DNA from 3 places in the Leuconostoc gasicomitatum LMG 18811 genome. Region 1 is predicted to be linked to each of the others. Evidence: riboswitches for the same ligand, from Rfam matches in the RefSeq annotation. Region 1 holds a riboswitch; each other region holds the start of a gene.
The links. Region 1 has a riboswitch for lysine ahead of alr (alanine racemase). Riboswitches for the same ligand answer to the same signal wherever they lie in the genome.

Region 2: another riboswitch for lysine. It lies ahead of lysA (diaminopimelate decarboxylase); the one in region 1 lies ahead of alr (alanine racemase).
Region 3: another riboswitch for lysine. It lies ahead of LEGAS_RS01670 (amino acid permease); the one in region 1 lies ahead of alr (alanine racemase).

Annotation. Positions count from the first base shown of each region.
Region 1 is NC_014319.1:226,729-232,824, forward strand. Features, by position in the region: gene LEGAS_RS01120 (VOC family protein) at 1-16, opposite strand, end outside; gene LEGAS_RS01125 (ABC-F family ATP-binding cassette domain-containing protein) at 117-1,673, shown strand; gene LEGAS_RS01130 (biotin--[acetyl-CoA-carboxylase] ligase) at 1,806-2,786, shown strand; gene LEGAS_RS01135 (biotin transporter BioY) at 2,815-3,351, shown strand; gene LEGAS_RS01140 (2'-5' RNA ligase family protein) at 3,605-3,907, shown strand; gene LEGAS_RS01145 (P-loop NTPase family protein) at 3,897-4,361, shown strand; lysine riboswitch at 4,398-4,565, shown strand; gene alr (alanine racemase) at 4,643-5,755, shown strand; gene LEGAS_RS01155 (aspartate-semialdehyde dehydrogenase) at 5,808-6,096, shown strand, end outside.
Region 2 is NC_014319.1:758,403-764,498, reverse strand. Features, by position in the region: gene dapB (4-hydroxy-tetrahydrodipicolinate reductase) at 1-289, opposite strand, end outside; gene dapA (4-hydroxy-tetrahydrodipicolinate synthase) at 286-1,164, opposite strand; gene LEGAS_RS03720 (N-acetyldiaminopimelate deacetylase) at 1,216-2,367, opposite strand; gene dapD (2,3,4,5-tetrahydropyridine-2,6-dicarboxylate N-acetyltransferase) at 2,367-3,074, opposite strand; gene lysA (diaminopimelate decarboxylase) at 3,129-4,424, opposite strand; lysine riboswitch at 4,554-4,726, opposite strand; gene LEGAS_RS03705 (hypothetical protein) at 4,785-5,120, opposite strand; gene LEGAS_RS03700 (nicotinate phosphoribosyltransferase) at 5,130-6,096, opposite strand, start outside.
Region 3 is NC_014319.1:341,563-347,658, reverse strand. Features, by position in the region: gene mreB (rod shape-determining protein) at 1-208, opposite strand, end outside; gene LEGAS_RS01675 (DUF1146 family protein) at 309-530, opposite strand; gene LEGAS_RS01670 (amino acid permease) at 715-2,154, opposite strand; lysine riboswitch at 2,237-2,404, opposite strand; gene LEGAS_RS01665 (hypothetical protein) at 2,422-3,078, opposite strand; gene LEGAS_RS01660 (LCP family protein) at 3,263-4,429, shown strand; gene trpS (tryptophan--tRNA ligase) at 4,528-5,544, opposite strand; gene LEGAS_RS01650 (ketopantoate reductase family protein) at 5,693-6,096, shown strand, end outside.

The DNA.
Region 1 (6,096 bases):
GTTTGCGTGGTTTCATAATACTATAAGTATAGCTGAATTTAGTCAATTTTCAACATATTTATTGATAATAAGATTTTCAGCCACATATCAATCTAAAATATGTTACACTTATAGCTATGGCATTATTAGAAATCAGTGGGCTTTCAATGGCCTACGCAGAAAAAACTTTATATGAAGACGCAGCATTCGAATTACAACAAGGCGAACACATGGGAATTGTCGGCCAAAACGGTGCAGGTAAGTCAACGCTTATCAAGATCGTTACGGGTCAGGAATTACCTTTGTCTGGTAAAATTGAGTGGCAAAAAGGCCTTAAAATTGGCTATTTGGACCAGTATGCAGAGATTCCAGATGGCATGAATTTGATTGCCTTTTTGCATACTGCCTATCAAGACCTATATGATAAACAAGATCGTATAACAGATCTTTATAATGAATACGCGGAATCAATGAACGATAAATTGTTGGAACGCGCTGGACGTATGCAAGAGGAACTTGATGCGGCCGGATTTTATGATGTTGACACAAAAATTGAACGTGTGATTTCTGGACTTGGTTTAGAAGCTATTGGACGTGATCGTGAGTTGGATCAAATGTCTGGTGGACAACGCGCTAAAGTCATTTTAGCAAAGCTATTGCTTGAAAATGATGATGTCATTATTTTAGATGAACCAACCAACTATTTGGATGTGGCACATATTGAATGGCTAGAGGATTTTTTGCAAAATTATGAAGGGTCAGCCATGATTATTTCTCATGATTTTGACTTTTTAGATAAAGTAACTAATGCCATCATTGATCTATCATTTGGAAAAATTACTAAGTTCCGTGGCTCATTCAAAAAAGCTATGCGACAAAAAGATGAACGTTCAGAGCAACAGTTACGTCAATATGAAAAGCAGCAAGGTGAGATTGAAAAAGCGCAAAAGTTTATTGCCAAAAACAAAGCACGTGCTTCAACATCTAAACAAGCCAAATCACGTGAAAAAATGTTGGCGCGCATGGATAAAGTTGATCCGCCATCTGAAGCACTTCAAGCAAAGTTCAATTTCCCCTATGTGAATTCACAGTCTGCTAATGCTTTGGCGGTAAACAATTTATCAGTGGGATATGTTACACCAGTTTTGGAGCCAGTCACATTTTCAATTACGACAGGACAAAAGCTTGTCTTTAAAGGATTTAATGGTGCTGGTAAATCAACATTGATTAAATCTATTCTAGGTGTTATTCCAGCACTTCATGGTGAAGCTGAGTTTTCTCCGTCTGCCGTTGTCAATTATTTTGACCAAGATTTAGAATGGGATGACGATACCAAAACGCCGCTAAGAGAGATGCAAGATCGGTTCCCAAAGTTAGAGCCCAAAGCATTACGGACACGTTTAGCGGCAGCTGGTATTAACGCTGAAAATGCACAGAAACAAATGCAATTGCTTTCTGGTGGTGAACAAACTAAGGTTAAATTGGCGATTATGGAAATGAAGCCAAGTAATTTTCTGATTTTAGACGAACCAACTAACCATTTGGATGAAGGTACAAAAAATGCCCTTCGTTCAGCAATCGATAAGTTTCCAGGGAATGTCATTATTGTTTCCCACGAAGTTAGCTTTACTAAGGGTCTTGGCGACCGTGAGCTAAACGTCGCTGCTTTGTCATTTAAGAAAGAATCAGAATAAGGGTTGCTAAAAACGCTTTCGAGCGTTTTTTTATATGGGTTGACATTTAGAGTATAGTAAACCATAATTATATAATAAGTTTACTTTGAAATGACCTTTTTGAATATTATAAAAATGACCTGAGGAAAAAATATGAAAACAGATGAACGTATACTACATTTTTTTGCTGAACATGAAGGGGAATATTTAAGTGGGGAAACATTAGCTAAAAATTTAGATATTAGCCGTGCAGCCGTATGGAAAGTCATTAAAAAATTAACAGAACAAGGACACACAATCGATAGTCAGCACCATGTTGGGTATCGCTATCAAAGTGGAAAAGTTTTGAGTGTACCTATGATTAGACAATTGGCGCACAGTGACTGGCAGATAAAACTGTTTGATGTCATTGATTCGACAAATACTTATGCAAAAGAAGCATTAACACGCGGTGATATAACAAAACCGACAATGATTATTGCTAATCAACAAATTGGTGGCCGTGGCCGTTTAGGCCGTACTTTTGTATCACCAGCTGATACGGGTTTGTATATCTCATTTGCTTTACCGCTACCTGTTGGAACATCGGTAGTACCTGGATTACTAACAACTGGCACAGCCGTGGCGGTTTCGCGGGCTATAAAGAAAACGATTGGTATTGAATTAGACTTTAAATGGGTTAATGACTTATTATTCAAAAACCGCAAAGTCGGTGGCATTTTAACTGAAGCGGTGATGGATTTTGAAAGTCAACAAGTGTCAGCAATTGTTGTAGGTATTGGTTTGAACTTACAACAGCCTCAAAATTTGGATGCCACGTTAACAAATAAAGTGGGTGGTATGGTTGAACACCTCACTGTATCACGTAATGTGATTGTTGCTACGTTGTTTGATGAATTTGTTAAATTGTATGCTGAATACACCGATGGCTCATTTTTAAAGGCTTATCGTCAACGAAACATTGTCATAAATCAGACCGTCACAGTGAAATATGGGAAAGAACTCGTAACTGGTATAGCAAAAGCGATTGATGAACAAGGGCAATTGCTTGTAGATACGGGTGATGTTATCAGAACGATTAATTCTGGGGAAGTATTGAAAGTACAATTGCCAAATAATAGTTATCACGGTTAATTGTCAACGGGTAAAAATTGGAGAAAAAATGAATTCAAATACACAACGTATTGTCATCACAGCAGTACTAACAGCATTATTAATTGCTGTTGGACCATTAGCAGTTAATATTGGACCAATTCCAATGACCTTACAAACACTCATTATTGCCTTAGTAGCTTCGGTGTCATCAACGCGTGTGAGTTTAACAGCTATTGGATTGTATCTATTACTGGGTGCTTTTGGCTTACCAGTATTTGCTGGTTTCAAAGGTGGTTTTGTGCTATTAGCCGGACCAACCGCTGGTTATTTATGGTCATTTCTGCTGTTCGCACCAATTATTGGTCTATCTTTTAAAAGATGGAACAATGTTTGGGGATTGATTGTGACAAATATTTTAGCTTCAGTGGTTAACTTAACGATTGGGACAATTTGGCTAATCATTAGTATGCAATTACCAGTTGAAGCAGGTATTGCTGCTGGGATCACACCGTTTATTCTATCGAGCACTTTGAAAATTACTGTTGTTGTGATTGTTGCTTTGGCAATTAGACAAGTACAGGCACGGACAGCACTAGCGTTTTAAAAATGATCATTTGATATCGACGGAGCAACGTTGTTGTTCTCATTTTGAGAAAGTTATACTAAAGATATCTAAAGTCATCGGCTGGTCAGTGACCCTGGCTCACGGAACTGTGGGTTGTTTGGCATCTGATCATTTATTAGGTCCGATCAATGCGATACTATGTGTTGCTGGTGGTATGGGGATGAGCATGTTGATAGGGAATCAACATTGGACGTGATTTTTTGGTATACTAATAAAAAAATGAGGTTGAAGTATGTTACGTTCTGTTTTGATTTTCCCACAGTTGAATGACATGTTTACTATTAATCGGATACGTCAACGTTATGATGATTTATACGAACATATTGCGCCACATATATCACTTGTTTTTCCATTTGATAATGAGTTGACAGATGAAACAATCATTCAAGTCGTTGCTGATATCATTAAAAAACAGCAACAATTTAAATTGCGACTAACAGCGACAATCACAGAAGTAGCCATCGAACACATATTAGAAAACAGTGATTCAGCTGTCTTTACCACTATTTGTTTAGGTGAAAGAGATGAAAATTAGAATTATTGGGCCAGTGGGCAGTGGGAAAACAACTTTTGCACATAAAATAGCCAGGATTAAGCCTTATCCAGTGACATCATTAGATGATTTAAACTGGGTACGACAAGCAACAGGAGACAGACATCGCACGCCATCCGAAAGACAAGCCTTATTACAAGTGATTATCCAGCAAAATGACTGGATAATTGAGGGAGCACAGTTCCGTGAAGGACAAGATTGTTTTGCGTTGGCTGATGTGATTTATGTTTTGGACCTGCCTTATTACAAAAATGTATATTATATCTTGAAAAGGTGGTTCAACAATCGCTTACACGGTGGGTCAAAACAGTACCGAAACTTATGGTTATTTTTAAAATGGCAAAATAAATGGCGTACAAATAATCGTGATGACGTATATCGGCTATTAAAACCTTATCATAAAAAAGTAATAATTATACGAAAAAACAAAGTTTGACAAAATAGAAAAATTAGAATAAAATAAAAACAATGAGAAAATCATAGAGGTTGCTGTAACCATGAGTCACTCGCGGAGTATTGATAGATACTGTGAAACGAGTTAAAGGGGTTGTGGCCGAAGCACTGATACTGTCATGTCAGTAAGCTGGGGCATTAGTTAATAGCTAATGGACTGTCGCAATTGCGGGGTGCTATGACAGAAACGATTGTTTTATTGCGATCCGTAACTGCCACACTTGGCAGAGGCGGATTTTTATTTTAGATGAAAAGAGTACAAACATGGTAGAAGCAATTACGCGACCAACGCAAATAGAAATTTCTAAAAAAGCTTTAAAGCATAATGTCGCTGTTGTCAAACAAACATCTGGCGCCGACAAAATATTTTTGGCTGTTAAATCAAACGCATATGGTTTGGGTTTGGTGCCAACATCTAAGGCAGCTGTTGCAGGTGGCGTTTATGGCTTGGCTGTGGCCGTCATTGATGAGGCGTTAGCACTGCGACATGAACGTATTACTGAACCAATTTTAGTATTGGGTATTTCACAAGCAAAATATGCTGAACTGATGGCAGTACAACACATTATGGCAACCGTTGTATCATTATCATGGTTAAAAGAAGCGGCGCAATCTCTTACTGGTGAACAACGCCTACAAGTCTCGTTAGGTGTTGACACAGGCATGGGGCGAATCGGATTTCGTACTCGAGAGTCTTTGGCGCAAGCTATTACTTACTTGCAGGCACACAAGGATATTTTTGATTATGTTGGCTTAGCAACACACTTTGCTGAATCAGATTCAGTGCAGACGGACTACTTTTATATGCAACTTAAACGGTGGCACGATATAACAGATGGTTTACCAGAACCTAAATACTATCATGTGGCTAATTCAGGTGCAGCAATGTATCACGCCGATGAAGTGCCCCATGAGGTGATCCGTGTTGGGACTGTGTTATATGGCGTTGAACCTTCTCGTGGTGAGTTGGCAGATGGCAAAAATTTGCAACCTGTCATGTCATTACGTAGTGAGATGAATTTTGTCAAACAATTACCAGCTGGAGAAGGCATTAGTTATTCACATAAATATACAACGAGCAGTGATGAGTGGATAGGAACAGTACCCATTGGATACGGTGATGGTTGGCTACGTAAGATGTCTGGCTTTAGCGTCATTGTTGACGGACAATATGCACCAATAGTTGGTCAAGTTGCAATGGATCAATTGATGATTAAGTTGCCACATGAGTATCCTGTTGGGACAAAAGTGACACTCATAGGTAAGGATGGCGATCTTGAGAATACGCTCGAGGATGTTGCACAACACGCTAATTTAGCACCATGGGAGATTATGACGGGAATGCAAGATCGGGTACATCGTATCCTTGTTGATTAATATAATTAGCTAACTCAAGGGAATATTGAAAAATTGAGGAGAGAAAATAAACATGACAGAACGTACATATAACATTGCAATACTTGGCGCAACCGGAGCAGTTGGTACAAGATTAATGTCCCAACTAGAAGAATCAACGATACCAGTTAATAGTTTGAAATTACTTGCTTCATCACGTTCAGCTGGTAAAAAACTCACTTTCAAAGGACAAGAATTAACTGTCGAAGAAGCGACAGCAGACAGTTTTAGTGGCGTTGATTTGGTATTGGCCTCTGGAGGTGGTTCTGTATCGCAGCGTTTTGCACCGGAAGCAGTTAAACGTGGTGCTGTTGTGGTGGATA
Region 2 (6,096 bases), 530 kb from region 1:
CACGTAATTGTGTCACTTGCTCTTCAGTCAAACCAGTGGCGCCAATAACAATTGCCATATTATGCTTTATAGCCCACTGCGCATTTTCAAATACAGTCGCTGGTGTACTAACATCTAAAAAAATATCTGCTGGTTCAATTATTTGATCACGTGATGTCCAAACAGGATACTGACTTTCATGGTGATGGCCGCTTAAAATACCGACAATTTCATAATCAGTTGCTGCCAAGCCTTCTTGAATGGCCAAACCCAATTTACCAAAGCCACCAGCCAAAATTATTTTTGTCATGAATTAGTCTCCAAAAGTCCATCAAGCGTTTTCTTTTCTTGTTCTGTCAATGGCAAAATTGGTAATCTTGCAATATTTTTTACCAAACCTTTTTCACTTAATTTTGCTTTGACCGGTGATGGTGATGGGAACGCAAACAAAGCGTTCATGCGTGGTGTTAGGTAACGCTGTATGCGGCCGGCTTCACGCCAATTATTAGTATTCATTGCAGCAAATAAATCAGTCATTTCCTTACCATATAGGTGTGATGCAACTGAAATAGTTCCGGCACCACCTTGGGCATAAGCAGCTAGTGTTTGTGCATCCTCACCTGTATAAACAGCAAAGTTTTCTGCTTGTGTGTGTTCAATTTCAGCACCTATAAATTCCGCTGAAGTTGTTTCTTTAATTGCATTAATATTCTTGTGTTGTGCTAACTTTACAACACTGTCAACAGTAAGTCCTACTGCAGAACGACCCGGAATATTATATAGCATCACTGGTTTATTAGATGCATCTGCTATTGCTGTAAAATGTGCTATCATACCACTCTGACTTGGTTTATTATAATACGGTGTCACAGCTAGAATACCATCAATATGAGTAATAGCACTCAATTCACGCGCATTTTTGACAGACTCTGCTGTATTGTTTGTTCCAGCATTAGCTATCAATAGCACCTTATCGCCAACATAATCCGCAATGTATTGCGTCAATGCTAACTTTTCTGTGTGTGTCAATGTCGGTGATTCACCAGTTGTTCCAGCAATAACCAGACCTTGCGTGCCATGAGATAATAAATAATCAATCACCTTTTTTAAAGCTGAATAGTCAATTTCATTTGCTTCATCAAAAGGCGTAATAATAGCCGTAATTAAATTAATGTTCTCATACATCGCTTTTTCCTCTTAATTATATTTATTTGCTTAATTGCACTAATAGCTGGTCTACTGGTTCATTCGCCATTCAATAAAATCTCTTAACGCTGTAAAACCAGGTAATAAGGCAGCTTCATCTATATTTAGCTTAGGACTGTGTAACGCATGATTATCATTGACACCTAACCATAACATGACTCCTGGAATTTGTTGTAACAAGTAACCAAAATCTTCCCCAGTCATCGCTGGCTGTGCCAATTCAAAAGCAATATCGTCACGTAGTTGCATGAAATCAATTAATTGATTTGCTAACTCTGGATTATTTTCAACTGGTAAGTAACTACCGCTTTCTAGCACAACATCAATTGTTATATCATTAGATAACGCAACACCTGCTGCAATTTGACGAATACGGGTTAGCATAATATCCAAGTCAGTGCGCGTCATACTACGGACGGTGCCTTCTAAGTGGATATTATCTGGAATCACGTTGTTAGCTTTTCCACCATTAATAACCCCAATGCTAACCACACCACCTTTAATCGGATCAACTGAACGAGAAACAACAGTCTGTAGCTGCATAATTAATTCCGCAGCCGCAACAATAGGATCCTTAACCAAATGTGGATAAGCCGCGTGCCCACCTTGACCATGAATGTCAATTACCAATTCAGCAGTGCCAGCAAATAAAGTGCCAACTAGTGTGCTCAATGTTCCTGCTGGTAGATCTGGTTGATCATGAATGCCATAAAACTCATCTGGACGCCATTCGTCTTCAAAAAGTCCTAAATCATAAGCCAGTTTGCCACCACTCTTTGCCTCTTCAGCCGGTTGAAAGAAAACAATAAAATTATCCTTGGGCTGGTGTTGACTAAAGTATTGCACCATTCCCAAAGCCAAACTCATATGCACATCGTGGCCACAAGCATGCATGACTCCGGCATGAATTGACTGAAATGGCAGATCTGTTTGTTCTGCGATTGGTAAGGCATCAATATCTGAACGATAACCAATTGTTCGTTTTGGGTCACTACCTTCAAAACGTACCAAAATGGCGGTTGGTAATTCTGCTACTGTACGAATAGTCATCGTATCATTTTGCCAATTTGTTATTTTGTCCATTAAATAAGCATGCGTTTGGAATTCAACCAACGCCAGCTCAGGAATTAAATGCAAATCCCGACGATATTGTTGTAAATTTTCAAAAGTTATTTCAGTCATTATAATCCTCGTAAAGCGTCAATCAAGGCAGTCTTTTGCTGTGTTTTTGAATCAATTTTTTTAATCACTTTGGCTGGCACACCAGCCACAACAGTATTGGCCGGCACATCTTTTGTTACAATGGCACCTGCTGCAACGACCGCGCCATCCCCCACTTGAACGCCCTCTATGACCACAGCATTAGCGCCAACCAAGACATTATTACCGATACGAACGGGTTGCGCAGAGGCTGGTTCGATAACCCCTGCCAAAACAGCGCCCGCACCAATATGTGAATTCGTGCCAACAATTGCACGACCACCAAGTATTGCACCCATATCAATCATCGTGCTAGCGCCAATTTCAGCACCAATATTAATGACTGCTCCAAGCATAATAACAGCATTATCTCCAATTTCAACTTGTTCACGAATAATAGCACCGGGTTCAATACGCGCATTAATGTGCAACTTATCTAGCAGAGGTACAGCCGAGTTGCGTGACTCATTTTCAATATAAACACTCTCACTAGGTAGACTAGCAATTAGGGGTTGTACGTCAGACCAATCACCAATCAATTGACCAAATGAAACGCCACCAAATTGTTGCACATTGGCTGGGATTTCACCATCTAAAACACCCTTATAAGTAACTTTTACCGGTGTCACCTTTTTAGCATTGGCAATAAAATCAATTAATCGTTGCGCGTCATTTTGAATTTCTGTCATGAGTCCTTAGTTTCCCTTTGTTTGTTTTAGTTTTACTGCCCTATAAACAGCGTATTACTTACCGTTTTTTAACATATAATCATGATCCAAAGCTATTAAATGTGCATATGATTCACGTGCAATAACTACTTGATGTTTGCCATTTTCAACAAATACAACAGCTGGTCTTGGATTACGGTTATAGTTTGACGCCATAGCATATCCATAAGCACCAGTTGCCAAAACAGATAAAATATCGCCAGGTTTGGTTTTCGGTAACGCTTGTTGCCATACTAGCACATCCCCTGATTCACAATACTTACCTGCCACACGCACAACCTCTTGGGTTGATGCGTTAGGGTTATTGGCTAAGATTGCGTCGTAATTTGCCTGATAAAGCGCTGGCCGAATATTATCCCCCATACCCCCGTCAACTGCTAAGTAGTGACGTAAGTCAGGAATATCCTTCCGTGAACCAATCGTATAAAGCGTTTGGCCTGCTGGCCCGACAATTGAGCGACCTGGTTCAATCCAAATTTCTGGCATTTTCCAATCATACTCGGCTGCTTTACTCTTCAATGTACGGATAATAGCGTCTGCATACTCGCTTTCAGGTAACGGTTCATCTTCTGACGTGTAACGAATACCAAAACCACCACCAACATTGATAACTTCTGGTTGAAATCCCCAACTTTTTGCCGTCTCTGCTAATAGTGCAGCATTTTTTTCAAAACCAGTCACATCAAAAATTTGTGATCCAATATGTGCATGAAGGCCACGTAAATTAAAATTTTCATTCTGTCTAGCAATGTCATAAGCTGTCTTAGCTTGTCCTGTTAACAAATCAAATCCAAATTTAGAATCTTGTTGACCCGTACTAATGAATTCATGTGTATGCGCCGATATGCCTGGTGAAATTCGCAATAATATATCTTGTTTCACACCATTTTGAGTAGTAATTTCTGACAATAGTTGTAATTCCAAGAAATTATCGACAATAATTGTTCCGACACCCTCGGTAACTGCCATGGTGAGTTCATCCCAACTTTTATTGTTGCCATTAAAACTTAGATGTTTAGGATCAAATCCAGCTGCTAATGCCGTGTAAAGTTCACCACCAGAAACAATATCAGCATGGATTCCTTCTTGCTGGGCCACTTGATAAATGGCTTTGGAAGCAAATGCCTTAGACGCGTAACTCACGACATAAGGAACATCTTCTTTTTCAAAAATAGCTTTAAAATCACGCATAGTTTGACGAATTTTAGTAACATCGTATACATATAATGGTGTCCCATAAGTTTTTGCTAAATCAATTGCGTCAACCTCACCAATTGTCAAATGTTGTGCCGTGTTTATTGGGTAGCTCATATACTCTCCTAAGTTCTATTTGTGCAAACAATTGTACACAAACTAACAATTCCCCTTTATTTCACATAAAAAGCCCTTTGTTCGAGACTAGGTCACGGACAAAAGGCTTTTGTGTTTAGCAATTTTGACTGTTTCCATAGCTCACCGTTATTTCTAACGACAGTCTAATAGTTATTAGCTATTAGCCCAACAAATATCTCTTTTGAAGACGATTCATTTCGGCGATATCCCCTTTTACTTGATTAACCTGTGATAACAGGTTAACCAAGCGACTCATGTCAATCGCGACCTCTATGTGAAATTAATTTTTTATATTGTAGTAATCATAACTTATTGCGTAAAAAATGTCAAACCTTTAATCTAGTATTCTGTATCAATAAAAGTTAGACCAAGTTCTTTACCGTACTGTCGAATGGTTGATTCTGCCAAATTCATTTCAAAGGACAAATCAATGTAACTCGTCATGCCAGCATTAAACAATGCAGCTACTTGAATTTTACGTTCATCTTTACCAATAGCAGACTCGGTTGCAAGCGCCCGAAGGCCATGTCCCACAACCTCATTTTCAGGCGCACTGTCTGGCTTTTTATCTCGTTTTTCACGATCACGGTAGGCCTGTGCAGCAGATTTAACGTCAAGCATCGTCACTTCAACCTCATCATTTAACTCAGCTTGTTTTTTAAATTGATAGTTCATGTCAATACCTCAAAAAAGTGTTCGATTAATGACATCATTGCCATTAACAGATAGTATCTTACCGTTTTCATATACTGTCTGTAATAAGTCTTGACCAGGATCATTTTGAGAAACGGTCACAATGTCCTTATCACGTAAAACAACCTTAAGCAGTCCAGCTTTTGATGTTTTTGCAGCATCAGTTTTAGGCTTTTTTTGGATGTTAATTTTCTCACCGGCGGCATTCTCAGCATAAGCTGCTTTAATCGCAAATCTTTCAGTGTCTCGGGTAAACCCTTCTTGTAGCAAACCACCACCTGAACCAACAACTAAATTATCTACTGACCAGCCGGCTTGCATAATTGCTTCATAAAGTGACACAATTGTGTCTGCTTTCATGCCATCTCCCTGAATCACGCCAACATTATGCTGCAATACCTTATAGCCTTTATCATTAATTGTGGTGCCAAAAATATCCCCTAATAACGATAATACCTGTAAATCAATCGTTTCTGGCTCACCAGAGTCAGGGCGTAAAACAATTCGTCCGGCGCGTTTAATGATGCGGTCTTTAATTTCTGAGGAGCCAATAACTTTTTTAATAAAATTCAATGCATCATATGAATCAATCACAATCGACAAAATAGCACTATCAGGTGCACGATCCAATTGCGCATTAACGTAGTCAAACTCTCCTTGACCTGCACCATAAGCAGTTGCGACTGAATGTTCAGTCGCCCACACTGACAAAGCACGTCCAGAAACACCATAAACATCTTTAAAATATTGTGAAGCAGCCATGTTATCGGATCCTTGGAAATGTAATAAGTGCGCAGAACCACCACGTTTACCTGATTCAAGCGAGGTCGCCCCACGTAAGCCAAAATCATTAACAGCTAGTGTTATGCCAGCTACTGTGCCTGACTTTTCAAACAAAGGTCGCAAGCGTTTTTTTATATACAAAGAGTTAGTGGCAATTGTCGTTGGATACCAAACA
Region 3 (6,096 bases), 110 kb from region 1:
AAATAACACCATCTTTTAGCGGCCGCACGGCACGAATATTTCCTGGTGTCCGGCCTACCATACGATAAGCTTCTGAACCAACTGCCAACACGCGATCGGTCTTGTCATCAACTGCCACCACTGATGGCTCATTTAATACAATGCCCTTGCCTTCTACATAAATGAGAACGTTGGCTGTTCCCAAATCAATGCCAATATCTTTTGCCATGTTTAATCTCCAAATTTAGTATTTTAATAAATGAGTACATACGTACCGACTTGTCTATATAATCTAATCAATTATACCATAATTATGAGGTGCTTTTGGACTACTTTCCAAACACTGCGCTTGGCATTGCTAGTATCCAGTTAGTCAGGGAGATAAAAAAACTTGCTAACAAATAACCAACCACAATTGCCATAACAATCTTCAAAAACATCGCTTGCGTGGGCGTATATGGCATAAATTTTGCAAAATTTATTGGTCTTATTAACCAAAAAACAAAATAGACAGCAAGTATGTTAATACTCAACATAAATATTGGACTCATAGTATTATCGGTCTTTCTTGATTATTATCAAATTCTTTCAGCTTAACTTTTAAAACGCCTGTATTTAGATAATGTCGTGGTTTTATTATATCAATAAGTTCGTGCTTTTTGTAACTTATCCAGTAAAATTTTACGCAATTGCTAATAAAAAAGCCTATAAGCTTTTTTAACTCATACGCCTTCTTTATCGATGTTTTGTCAAATCAACATCTTCCAATTTAATTTTTTTTGTCTTATAACGAATTTTATAGGTCACAAACAAAATAATAAATAGTGGAACTGATAAATACGTCACAGCTATTTTTTCCCAATTTAAATTCGTGAAGCTTGCAGGATCTTGACCAATAATAACACCCATCGAAATAATCAAAGCAAATATTGGGCCAAAAGGAAACCATTTAGCTTTATATTTTAGATCACTTAATTGTTTACCTTGAGCAATATATGCTCGTCGGAAACGATAATGCGAAATTGCAATTCCAACCCAAGCGATAAAACCTGTCAAACCTGAAGCATTCACTAACCACGTATAGGCTACCGATCCACCTTTAGTGTTAGAAATAAAAGCTAACAAGCCAATAATAGTTGTTAGAATTAACGCTGCAACCGGCACCCCACGCTTTGATAGCTTAGCAAATATTTTAGGCGCTTCGCCTTTACGTGCCATAGCATACAGCATACGGGTTGACGCGTAAGAACCAGAATTTGCTGACGACACAATTGATGTTAAAATAACTGCGTTCATTAAACTTGCAGCAAACGCAATTCCTGCATTTTTAAAAACAATTGTAAATGGTGATACAGCAATATTTTCTGTAGAAGAACTTAGCAAGCGTGGATCACGGTAATATACCAAGGCTGAGATAACAAAAATTGCTAAAATATAGAACAATAGAATACGCCAAAATACTTGATTAATTGCTTTTGGCACTGATTTATCAGGATTTTCTGCCTCACCGGCAGTAATACCAATTAATTCTGTTCCTTGAAATGAAAAACCAGCAACAACAAAAACTGACAAAATAGCTTGTGGTCCGCCAACAAAGCCATGGTTACCAACAGATAAGTTTTTCATAACATTCACATCAGAATGTATAACACCAAAAATCGTGGCCAATCCAACAATAAGAAAGGCAATAATTGTGATTACTTTAATCATTGATAGCCAAAATTCTGCTTCACCAAACGCGCCGACTGAAAATAGATTAATTAAAAAAATGAATACTAAGGCAACGGCTGAAAAAATCCAACCTGGTACATCAGGAAACCAAAATTTCGATACCAAGCCAACCGCTACAATATCGACAGCTAATGTAATTGCCCAGTTAAACCAGTAATTCCACCCCATAGCAAAACCCAATGCCGGATCAACATATTTGCCAGCATAATCAGAAAAGGAACCTGAAGTCGGCGCGTAAGTTGCCATTTCACCCAAACTTGTCATTAAAAAGTAAACCATGACACCGATAGCCAGATAGGCCACAATTGCACCAAAAGGCCCTGCCTGAGCCACTGTAGCACCAGAAGCAACAAAAAGTCCCGTCCCAATTGACCCTCCTAAAGCTATCATAGATACATGGCGTGTTTTCAAATTACGTTTCATACCATCTTGTTGCTCGCTCATAAAAAAATCTCCCTAGTCGGGGCAAATAAAAAGCCCCTTTCTAAATACATAGAAAGAGGTTCAAAAAGTCATTGTTTAATCAACTTTTCAAAGCACATCACGTTGCGTGACAGTCTAACAACTATTAATTGTTAGCCCAGTATTATTCTGCCAAGAATAACACTTCGGCAACCGTCCCTTTTACGTCAATTCAACATCCTTGGCGGACTCATTCACGTGACTCATGTTGGTTGCAACCTCTTTGATAACTTGAATATCATATCATTTTTAAATTAAAGTGTCAATTTCTAATACATGTCGCCAATGTTTGGCACGTTTTCGATATTGATATTCACTCAATTGCCACCAGAAATAACCAAAAAATAATGATCCTAAACCGCTTGAAAATGGCATGTCGTTACGTTGTATACAGGCCATTAACATTAGCCACCAAAGAAAAATAGTAACCATTGTCAATCCCTGACGCATCCGGCGATTCTTAACAAGATTTGGCATAATAATCACGGCTATAGTTGCTAATAATTGTAACCACCATAATAATAGTATATTAGGTATGGCTGGCCCAAGCTTGGGACCTGATAACCAGTGGATTTGCAGAATAAATGATATTGTCAACGCTAGCAGCATTGACAGCACTTGTGTGATAATAAACCACCACATAGCAATTTTATAATTCATAAAATAAAGTAAACTAGATACAAGCACCATAGCGGGCACCAAAATCCAATAGTGAGCAAATAAGCCACCAAAATTTATCCAATTTTGTACGCCATGTGGGATTAAATTTTGGATGACCAAAGATGCCCCATTATCAATAACATGCATAAATAACATATCAAATCTGATTTGAATTGCCAAAAATAGAAACAATGCACTAAAGACAAGTATTAGTAATTTTCTTAGTTTATCAGGCTGTATTAACATTCTATTAACTCTCTTGTTTATTTACCACGATAATTGTACCATTATATACAATGTTGTCTTTTAAATTGTTAATTTTTGTTATAATTTAATATTGTCTTTATCTCTGCCTAGTATCATGAAAATATGTGATTTTTAATTATCATGCACTAATTGCGCAATACTAACTATCAGGAGAGCTTCCATCATGGAACCTAAACCAAACTCACGTTTAAATCGTCATCAAAGTCCCAGTCACAAATTGCGTAATAGTATTCTTTTTTTAATGGCAATACTATTAATCGTTGTTAGCTTCTTTATATGGCGAACAATCAGTAGCACAAAAGGTGTTGTTGACAAATCTTATGCTGGCGCTGGTTTAACTAAATCTCGTAATGTCTCTAATGTTATTAAAAGTGGCCGTCCTATTTCAATCTTATTGTATGGTACAGACACTGGTGAACTAGGACGCACATATCGTGGCCGTACGGATTCGATGATGTTGCTCTTGATCAACCCAAAAACAAAACAGACAACCATGGTTTCATTACCTCGTGACGCAATGGTTTCTATTGTCGGATATGAAGATACATTTCCTCAAAAACTTAACGCAGCTTATGCCTATGGCTCAACAGCAACATCAATTAAAACCGTAGAAGCATTTCTAAACATTCCAATTGATTTTTATGCTTTGGTCAACATGGGCGGCTTAGCCAACATGGTAAATCAGGTTGGTGGTATTTCAGTTGATTCACCACTCGATTTCACGTATAGTCAAGAAACTGCCCACGATTATGGTCCTAATCTTTACAGATTCCATAAGAACAGTGACAAATATGAACATTCTGATGATAATGGTAAAACTTGGTCTAAGTCAAAAACAAAGATGAACGGTGACGCTGCGTTAGCTTTCTCTCGCATGCGTTATGATGATCCTGAGGGCGACTATGGCCGTCAAAAACGTCAACGTATCGTCTTAGAAGGTTTAATAAAAAAATCTGCCAATGTCTCAACGTTGTTAAACAAAGAATTTATGTCCACTATTTCAAGCAACGTTCGCACAGATTTAACTTTTGGTGATATGACAACAATGGCTAGCAAGTACATCGATGCTAAAAATGATATTATTACTGAACATATGCAGGGTGTAAGCACAAGTTACCCTGATTCTGAAGGCAATAACGTGTCTTATGAAGTTATCCCTCAAAAAGAAAAACAACGTGCAACTAACTTAATACGTGAAGCTTTGGGCTTAAAATATGAACAAACTGGCCTACCATATGGTGGGGAGATACCTGCTGGATTATCAACAACTGCCACATCTTTACGTCCAGTTGGAGACAACAGTACTGCAACAAGTACTAGTGACAAGTGACACAGGTATACGATTTCGCACAAAATAATAATCATGAATCAATTAAAAAACTAGCATGCAACGGCAATTCAGTTGCGTGCTAGTTTTTTAATTAATTACTATCCAAAATAGTCTATCCCCATTGCATGGCGAACATCTTTCATCGTTTCTTCTGCAATAACATTAGCACGGTTAGAACCCTCTTGTAACATACGCAAAACAGCAGGTATATCTTGCGCATACTCTTGACGACGAACTCTAATTGGTGCCATTTCAGCTTCCATAACTTCAATGAGATACTTTTTAAGTTTCATGTCCCCTAAACCGCCAGCTGTGTACTGATCTTTTAAATCCTGCACATGTTGCTTATCAGTGTCAAAGATGTCTAAATAAGTAAAAACAATATTACCTTCAACATGCCCTGGATCGGAAATGTTAATATGCAGTGGATCTGTATACATAGCTTTCACTTTTTTTGCCATTGTATCCGTATCATCTGAAATATAAATACCATTTCCTAATGATTTAGACATTTTTGCATTGCCGTCAATACCTGGTAAACGTCCCTGACCTTTAGGTGGAAACACACCAACAGGTTCAACCAAAACATCAGAATGGTACGCATGATTAAACGAACGTACTAACTCACGTGTCTGTTCCAGCATTGGTTCTTGATCATCTCCAACCGGCACTTTAGTTGCACGGAAAATAGCAATGTCAGCTGCCTGTGACACAGGATAAGTTAAAAATCCTGCTGGAATGCCTTCCCCAAACCCTTTTTGTGAAATTTCAGATTTTACCGTTGGATTCCGCTGTAATCTAGCAACAGAAACTAAATTCATAAAATACTCTGTCAATTCAAACAAACCTTTAATTTGCGATTGAACAAATATGGTTGTTTTTTTCGGATCGATGCCAACAGCCAAATAATCTAAAGCAACTTCGGTTAACGCTTGATGAATTTTTTCTGGGTTTCGCGCATTATCTGTAAAAGCCTGCGTATCCGCAATCATCACAAATGGATCGAATTGACCTGAATTTTGCATTTGTACACGATTTTTTAATGATCCAATATAATGACCAATATGTAACTTACCTGTTGGGCGGTCACCTGTTAAATAAATTTCTTTAGACATATCAAACTTCCTTTACTTGCAACTTATAAAATATATTATACGATATATCAGAATAACTTCCTAGTTAAAAAAATTAGATTCAGGTTGACTTATGATGTGTAAAAGATTAGAATTATACCATTAATAACCAAAAAGGAGAATTTAATATATGAAATATGCAGTAGTTGGCGCGGGTGCTATGGGGTTGCGATATGGTATATTACTTCAAGAAAATGCAGATGTTCAAGTAGATTTTATTGAACCAACACAGGCTAGCCTTGATAAAATAATTGCTCAAGGTAATAAAGTATGGAAATCGCGTGATCACAAAGAACGCCATGAAATAAAAATTAACATTTTCTCACCAGAATCATATGAAGGTACGCCAGATGTTTGGATATTCTTTATGAAACAAATGCAATTACAAGATACTTTAGATCGTTTAGCAACAAAATTCAAGTCTGGTCAAACCGCCCTAGGAGCAATGAATGGGATGGGTCACATCGAGAAATTACAGAAATATTTTGATGATGACCACATTATTGGTGGCACAGCCATGATTGCTACAATACT